One region of the Achromobacter deleyi genome, then DNA from elsewhere that is predicted to be linked to it. Evidence: riboswitches for the same ligand, from Rfam matches in the RefSeq annotation. Region 1 holds a riboswitch; the other holds the start of a gene.
What was found. A riboswitch is a leader RNA that binds a small molecule or an ion and turns the genes downstream of it on or off. The one in region 1 is predicted to bind manganese.

Region 1 (3,889 bases):
GCGCCATGTCCTGCTTGAGCAGCGACAGGCCGATGCGGCGCCACGACGGCTGCGCCTTGCGGTTTTCGAGGTCGGGGATGCCGGCGTCGGGCCACAGGGCCAGCGGATGGCCGCGCTGTTCCCACCAGGCGATGAAGACGTCGATGCGCCGCGCGTACACCAGGCGCAGCGCGGCCGGCATGCTGTCGAGCAGGAACTGGCTGTACTGGCGCCAGGTGCCGAAGGTGGGCGGCAGGCCGAGGCCGCCGCGATAGCCGAGGAAGCGCTGGCGGCAATAGCGCGCCGCGTAGTTGGCGCCCTGCACGCGCTTGACCGCGCGGAACCAGGTTTCGGGCTCGAGCTTGTGGAACAGGTCCAGCCCCTTGCGCTGGTCGTCGCCATACGGCTGGCAGATGCGCATCTGCGAATACGGCACGCCGGCGCGCAGCATCTGGTCGTAGAGGTGGTTGTAGGCATGGCCGTTTTCGCCGGTGTAGCGCCACAGGTCTTCGAACTTCCAGTCGTAGATCGGGAAGAAGGTGACGCCGTTGTTGCGCTGCTTGTCGCGCGTGCTCCAGGCCAGCGGCTTGTGCGTGCCGGGCGGCGTCCAGGCGCATTTCTTGGTGCGGCGCTTGATGGCCAGATAGCGGTTGAGCGATTCGTCGGAGCGGATGCCGACCAGGAACGCGGTGGGCATGTCGCGCGACAGCCATTGGTTGAATTCGGGCACGAATTCCTCGAATTCCATGCGATGGCGGTAGAACGGAAAATAGCCGGGGTCGTTGATGACGGACGGATGCCGCGGCAGCGGCCGGATCCAGTCGGCCTCGCGGCCGGGCTCCCAGGTGCACCAGTAGGGTTCGCGCAGGCTCGAGGCATTGCGCAGGTTGATGGGCAGGCAGATCCACCAGGGGTGGATGTCGGCGCGGTCGAACATGTGCGCGACGTGCGCGATGGTGGCCTGGTATTGCCCTTCGAGGTCGATGAAGACCGCGTGCACCGGGCCGCGCCCCATTTCGCGCGCGACCTCGAGCGCCAGGTGCAGGGTGACGGAACTGTCCTTGCCGCCGGAGAAGGCGACGCAGACCCGTTCGAAGTTCTGGAACACCAGCCGGATGCGGGCCTTCGCGGCTTCGTGGACGTCGAGGTCGCGGTAGTGTTTCAAGGCCATGGGGGTTGCATCCTGTTCGCGTCGTTCCCGGTTGGGCGCGCAGGCCGGCGCAGGATGCGCCTTGGTGGCCGGGCAGGGACGAATCATGCGTTCGCGCCGCAACGAGCGAGTGAGGATAGCCCGATCTCAAGGCGCGATCGGGGTGATTCCGTCCGCTATTGATCGGGCGTGCCGCGCCCGCCCGACGGGGGCGCGGCGGCGGGCGGCTTACGCCTTCAGGTGCTCGTACAGGATGGTGGCGCCGATGCCGATCAGCGCCAGGCCGCCGAGCACTTCGGCGCGCTTGCCGGCGACGCTGCCGACCAGCCGGCCGATCATGACGCCCAAGGTGACCATCAGCATGGTCGCCAGGCCGATCGCCAGTGCGGTGACGGCGATGTTGTTGTCGATGAAGGCCAGGCTGACGCCGACCGCCATGGCGTCGATGCTGGTGGCGAAACCGGTGGCGGCCAGCAGCCAGAACGAATGGCGGCCGACCGGCGTGGCTTCCTCCTGGTCGGCGCCCAGGCCGTTGCGGATCATCATCGCGCCCAGCACACAGAGCATGCCGAAGGCGATCCAGTGGTCCCAGTCGCGCACGAACTGGGCGGCCATCGAGCCGAGGGCCCAGCCGATCACGGGCGTGATGGCTTCGATCACGCCGAAGATCACGCCGGTGCGCAGCGCTTCGGACAGCCGTGGCTTGTGCAGGGCGGCGCCCTTGCCGACCGCCGCGGCGAAGGCGTCGGTGGACATGGCGAAGGCCAGGACGAGAGTGGAGAGGGCGTTCATGCGGGAGAGGCTCCGACCGGGCGAAACACACAGACTTTCCATATCGCCCGGTCAAGAGCTATGGAAAAGTCCGTGGTCTCGCCAAACCGTGTCGGTTGCCGGCGCCATGGCCAGAAGGGCCAAGAGTGTTGACGCGGGCGCTTCCGGACGGGGCCGGAAGAGGCTACTCCCCAGGGAGGCTTGCAGTGTAGCAAACGGCGCGGCGCGCCGGGCTAAATTTTCAGGTTCAGGTCAGCCGGGCGCCGTCGGGCACGTCCAGTTCGGGCGTGACCAGCACGGTCTGGTCGGCGGCGTCGGCCAGGCCCAGCACCAGCACTTCGGAGCGCACCGGGCCGACCTGGCGCGGCGGGAAGTTGACGATGCCGAGCACGCGCTTGCCCGGCAGTTGCTCGAGCGTGTAGCGGCCGGTGATCTGGGCCGAGCTTTTCCTGACGCCGACGCCGGCGCCGAAATCAATGGTCAGCTTGTAGGCCGGCTTGCGCGCCTCGGGGAAGGGATCGGCGGCGATGATGGTGCCGACGCGGATGTCGACCTTCATGAAGTCGTCGAAGCTGACGGTGGGGGCGGGCGGGGTGGCGGGGTCCTGGGTGTAGTGCATGGGCGTGGGCGATCGGTTCAAGGGGAGCGGGCGGCGGCGCCCGCGATGGCCTCATCATGCCAGATCGATGCCGCCGCGGGTCGCGCGCAGGGTGCGCAGGGTAGCCAGGTCGACGATCGCGATGCGGCCGTCGAGGGTGCCGACGGCCAGTTTGCCGCCATGCGCGGCGAGGGCGTAGAGCACGGTGGCGATGCCGCCGATGCGGACCCTGGCGGCCAGCAGCAGGTCGCCGCTGGCGGCGTCGATCAGCATCAGGCTGCCGTCGAGGAAGGCGGCCAGCACCAGGCCGTCTGCCACCACGATGGCGCTGGCCGAGGCGGGGGTGGCGTGGCGCCAGCGTTCCTGCCCGCGCGCCAGCGATTTGCGGTAGATGAAGCCGCGATAGGCGTTGCCGACCGTGGGCGAGTAGTGCTTGCCGGCGATCACCACGCCGGCGCCGAGCGCGTCGTCGACGTAGGCGCCGCGGCATTCCATGGCGTGGCTGGCCGGCGTGCCGTCCGGCTTGAGCAGCGGCCACAGGCGTTCGAGGCGGCCGTCGGCGTGGACCCGGCACAGGTGCTTGCCCTCGTGCGAGCCGGGCGGCGTGCCCTGCAGCGTGAACAGGTCGGGCGCGCCGTTGATGCCGAGGTAGTGATTGAAGCAGTCGTAGTGGCCGAGGTCGAGGCGCCGTGCGTCGGTCAGGGTGGGGTCCAGCAGCACGTCGCCGGCCGCGCGCCGGCGCGTGTCGATGCGGTCGCGGCGGCCCAGCACGCGGCCGTCGGCGCTGGCGCTGAAGGTGTATTGGCCGTCCTCGTCGCGCACCGCCGTCAGCTCGTCGCCGCGCAGCGCGTACAGCCGCGAGTCGCGGCGGAAGCGGTCGGCGGGGTCGGGCGGGGCGATGGCGTGCACGATGAGCGGCGTGGTGCGCAGGATCTCGGCGCCGCGGCCGCCGCCGTCGTGGCGCGCGAGCAACGCGCCGTCGGCGCGGTAGCGCTCGAGCAGGCAGCCGTCGTGGACCGCGGCGAGCGTGTCGGCGTCGAGCCACGCCAGGTCCCAGATGGCGCCGCGCAGGCCCAGGTCGGGCAGGCCCAGCCAGTCGGCCAGGCGCGCGGCGGCGTCGCCGACATCAGGTGGCGTGGCGCGGTCGAGGGTGGCGGTGGCGGGGTCCAGTTCCGGCGTGGCCGTGCCGGCGGCGGTTTCAACGCGCAGCAGCGTTTCGAAGGCCGCGGGGGCATCGTCGTCCTGTTCGTCCCACGATTCGTCCCAGGGGCGCACCCAGGCCTCGATGCGGCCGTCGTCCAGGTAGCGGCACCGCACCACTTCGGGCACGTTGAGGAAGGGGCGATGGCTGGCGCCGCTTTCCCAGTTCCAGGCGATCAGCTCGCCTTCGA
Region 2 (3,889 bases), 3.2 Mb from region 1:
TCGCCGGAATCGGTATTCACGAAGACTGCTCCTGGGATGGATAACGGGCCAAATTTTACGCGGGTTTCCACTGATGGACAAGGTTTATGGGCAGAAAAGGCCGCTTTTGTGCAAAAAAGGCGCGGGGCTTCTGCGCCGCGCGCCTTCAGGCCCACGCCGCCCTTGTCAGGCGTAGAAATGCCAGCCCAGGTAGGCCGCGAACAAGGCGTAGAAACCGCCCACCGCGGACAGCGCCGGTACGCTCATGCCGGCGCGGCGGAAGCGCAGCCACAGCAGGCCGATCGACAGCATGGTGAACAGGCCGGCGGCCAGCAGCGGGCCATCGAGCAGCCACGGCGTCAGGAAGATACCGAGCGCGCTGGGAATGGTGGCCTGGATCATCATGGCGCCGGAGATGTTGGCCAGCGCCAGCCGTTCCTTGCCCTGACGCACCCAGATCAGCGCGTTCATGATCTCCGGCAATTCAGTGGCGACGGGCGCCAGCAGCAGCGCGGCCACGTGCGGCGAGGCGCCCATGGCGATGCCGAGCATTTCGATCTGGTTGACGAACACGTGCGAGGCGCCGGCGATCACGACCAGGGCCAGCAGCGTCTGGGTCGCGGCCCAGAACATCGACGGATTGTCGTCGCGCGGACGCAGCTTGAGCGGCTCGAGGTCTTCGCAGTCGATGCATTCCTCGTCGTTGCTCAGTTCGCGCTTGATGTACAGGCCATAGGTGGCCAGGAACAGGATGCCCAGCCAGGGCTTCCAGGCGAAGGCCAGCAGGCCCAGTCCGACCTTGAAGACGAAGATGCCCATGAACCAGGCCTGGTCGCGGGCCAGCCGGCGCTGGTCCGCGTTGATACAGTTGGCCTGCGCGGGCTGGCCGCGGCGCGCGCGCCACAGGGCCAGGCCGACCACGGCGTAGGCCAGCGTCGCCAGCACCAGCGGGCCGCCCATGGCCGCGCCGACGCCGATGTCCTTCTGTTCGGGGGTTTCGCCGAACACCACGGCCATGAAGGTCACGGCGCTCTCGGGCAAGGCGGTGCCGAACGCGGCCAGCACGGTGCCGGTCGCGGTGGCGCCAAGCTGGAAGCGGTGTCCGACCCATTCGACGCCATTGACGAAGAATTCGCAGGCGAGATAGATCACTGCCGCGGACAGGAAAAACAGGAACAGGGTGAGCAACATATAGACGAGCCGGACGAGCAGAAACCAATTGGCGCGACGTCGCGGCTCGCCCGGCCAGGGTGAACGCAACGCGGCCAAAGGTCTCGCCTGGCTGATCCATGCGCGGGCGGGCCGCGACATGGAGACCGTTAGCGCCATGGAGTTCTGGCGACCGCTACGCGGTACCGAACCACCAAGTCTGTTGACGCTAACTCCTTTGGGGACAAAGGATGGCTACTCCCCAATGACAGTGCGGCGATTGTAGCAGCGCGCCCATGACAGTCCAATGAATCCCTGCCCGCGGCGTGGAAATGGACGCGGACTGTCGCATCCGCGGCACGGCGAGTAAAGTAAACGGCATCTCAGCTTCCCGCCGGGCCGCGCGCCCCTGCCCCTCATGAGCCTGCCTCCCGCCGATATCGCCCCCTTCGCCGCCCGGCGCCAGCGCCTGATGGAGCGGATGCGCGCCGACGGGGGCGGCATCGCCATCCTGGCCACCGCGCCCGAGGCCATCCGCAACCGCGACGCCGAATACCCCTACCGGCACGACAGCGACTTCTTCTACCTGACCGGCTTCACCGAGCCCGGCGCCTGGCTGGTGCTGATCGCCGGCGCCACCGACCGCGCGCTGCTGTTCTGCCGGCCGCGCCATGTCGAGCACGAGATCTGGGAAGGCCGGCGTTTCGGCCCGGAGGCCGCGGCCGAGCATTTCGGCTTCGACGACGCGCATGCGCTGGACGCGCTCGACGAACTGATGCCCAAGCTGCTGCTGGACCTGCCGACCCTGTACGCGCCGCTGGCCGGCGACAAGCGCACCGACGGTCGCCTGCACCGCTGGCTGGCGGCGGCGCGCGAGGCCAGCCGCGGCGGCCACCAGCCTCCCATGCGGCAACAGGACATCCGGCCGATCCTGGCCGAGATGCGGCTGGTCAAGGACGCCAGCGAGATCGCCGCGATGCGGCGCGCGGCCAAGATCTCGGCAGGCGCCCACGCGCGCGCCATGCGGGCGGCGCGCGCCGGCATGCGCGAATACGAACTGGAAGCGGAACTGCTGTATGAATTCCGCCGCCATGGCGCACAGGCGGTGGCCTACAACAGCATCGTCGCGGCCGGCGCCAATGCCTGCGTGCTGCACTACCCCGCAGGCAAGGCGCTGCTGCGCGACGGCGACCTGGTGCTGATCGACGCGGGCTGCGAAGTCGACAGCTACGCCAGCGACATCACCCGCACCTTCCCGGTCAATGGCCGCTACAGCGGCCCGCAGCGCGCGCTGTACGACCTGACGGTGGCGGCGCAGGAAGCCGCGGCCCAGGCGACCGCGCCCGGACGCGGCTGGAACGACGGCCATGAAGCCGCGGTGCGGGTCCTGGCGCAAGGCATGCTGGACCTGAAGCTGCTGAAGGGCTCGCTGGACGGCGTGATCGAGTCAGGCGACTACAGCCGCTTCTACATGCACCGCACCGGCCACTGGCTGGGCCTGGACGTGCACGACGTGGGCGACTACCGCCAGCCGGGCGGCGGCCCCGGCGCCGAGCGCCCCTGGCGCAAGCTGGAAAGCGGCATGATGCTGACGATCGAGCCAGGCATCTACGTGCGCCCGGCCGACGACGTGCCCGAGGCCTACTGGAACATCGGCATCCGCACCGAGGACGACGCGCTGGTGACGGATGAGGGCTGCGAACTGATCAGCCGCGGCGTGCCGGTGCAGGCCGGCGAGATCGAGGCGCTGATGCGCGAATGAGAGAGCGGTCGCGCGGGCCCGGTATGGCACGGGCCCCGGCCTGGATGGCGGCCCCGGCCTACAGCGTCAGGCCTTCGAGCCAGCCCATCGCCACCCACACGTAGACCACCACCATCGCGATCGCGAACATCGACACGGTGGCGCCCACCAGGCACGCCAGGATGGCGACCAGCACCGGCCCCCAGCCAGTCTTGGGAGACGGCGGCAGCCCGGGGTTGTAGAGGCGGTCGAACTTCTCATCCGGCATCAGCGAGAACACCGCGCTCTCGATGAAGCCGTCGATCATCGGGATGAACAGCAGGAAGAAGGCCGGGTTGTCGTACCAGACCGGGTAGTAGCGGAACGCGCAGAACAGGCTGAGCAGCGCCAACGCCGTCACCAGCCAGGCATGGCGCCGGCCCAGGTACCACCAGTGCGCGCCGAGCCAGCCGAACAGACAGGCCAGCAAGCCGACGGCGACCTTGCCGCGAGGGCGGCGCGGGATTGCGGCGGACAGCGAAGAAGAAGCCTCGAGCTGCGTCATATCAATCAACCGGTAAAGGGTCCCGGGCGCCAAGCCGCGCCGGCAGACCCGGATTGTAGTGGACAGGTAAAATCCCGGCATGACTATCTCCGCCTTCGACATTGCGATTCTCGGCGCCGGCCCCGTGGGGCGTGTCCTGGCGCTGATGCTGGCGCGCGTGGCGCCGGATCCGGCCCGCATCGCCCTGCTGCAAGGCGCCAGCCCGGCGCCCGTGACGCCCGCCGCCGCCGTGCCGGTGGCCGATCCGCGCGTGCTGGCCATGAACCACGGCAGCCGGGTGCTGCTCGAATCGCTGCACGCCTGGCCCGCCAAGGCGGCGGACATCCTCAACATCCATGTCTCGCAACGCGGCCGGCTGGGCCGCAGCGTGATCCGCAACACCGATTTCGACGTGCCGCAGCTGGGCTGCGTGGTCGCCTATTCGGCGCTGCACGCCAAGCTCGAGGAATGCGTGGCCGCCAGCGGCGTCACCCTGC

Region 2: linked by a shared signal. The riboswitch ahead of I6I07_RS01455 (sodium:calcium antiporter) and the one ahead of mntP (manganese efflux pump MntP) in region 1 are both predicted to bind manganese.

The regions. Positions count from the first base shown of each region.
Region 1 is NZ_CP065997.1:3,542,405-3,546,293, forward strand. Features, by position in the region: gene I6I07_RS16250 (DUF3440 domain-containing protein) at 1-1,150, opposite strand, end outside; gene mntP (manganese efflux pump MntP) at 1,358-1,921, opposite strand; yybP-ykoY riboswitch at 1,927-2,105, opposite strand; gene I6I07_RS16260 (tRNA-binding protein) at 2,148-2,519, opposite strand; gene I6I07_RS16265 (PQQ-binding-like beta-propeller repeat protein) at 2,574-3,889, opposite strand, start outside.
Region 2 is NZ_CP065997.1:341,282-345,170, forward strand. Features, by position in the region: gene I6I07_RS01455 (sodium:calcium antiporter) at 166-1,170, opposite strand; yybP-ykoY riboswitch at 1,250-1,404, opposite strand; gene I6I07_RS01460 (aminopeptidase P N-terminal domain-containing protein) at 1,547-2,890, shown strand; gene I6I07_RS01465 (TM2 domain-containing protein) at 2,949-3,413, opposite strand; gene I6I07_RS01470 (UbiH/UbiF/VisC/COQ6 family ubiquinone biosynthesis hydroxylase) at 3,493-3,889, shown strand, end outside.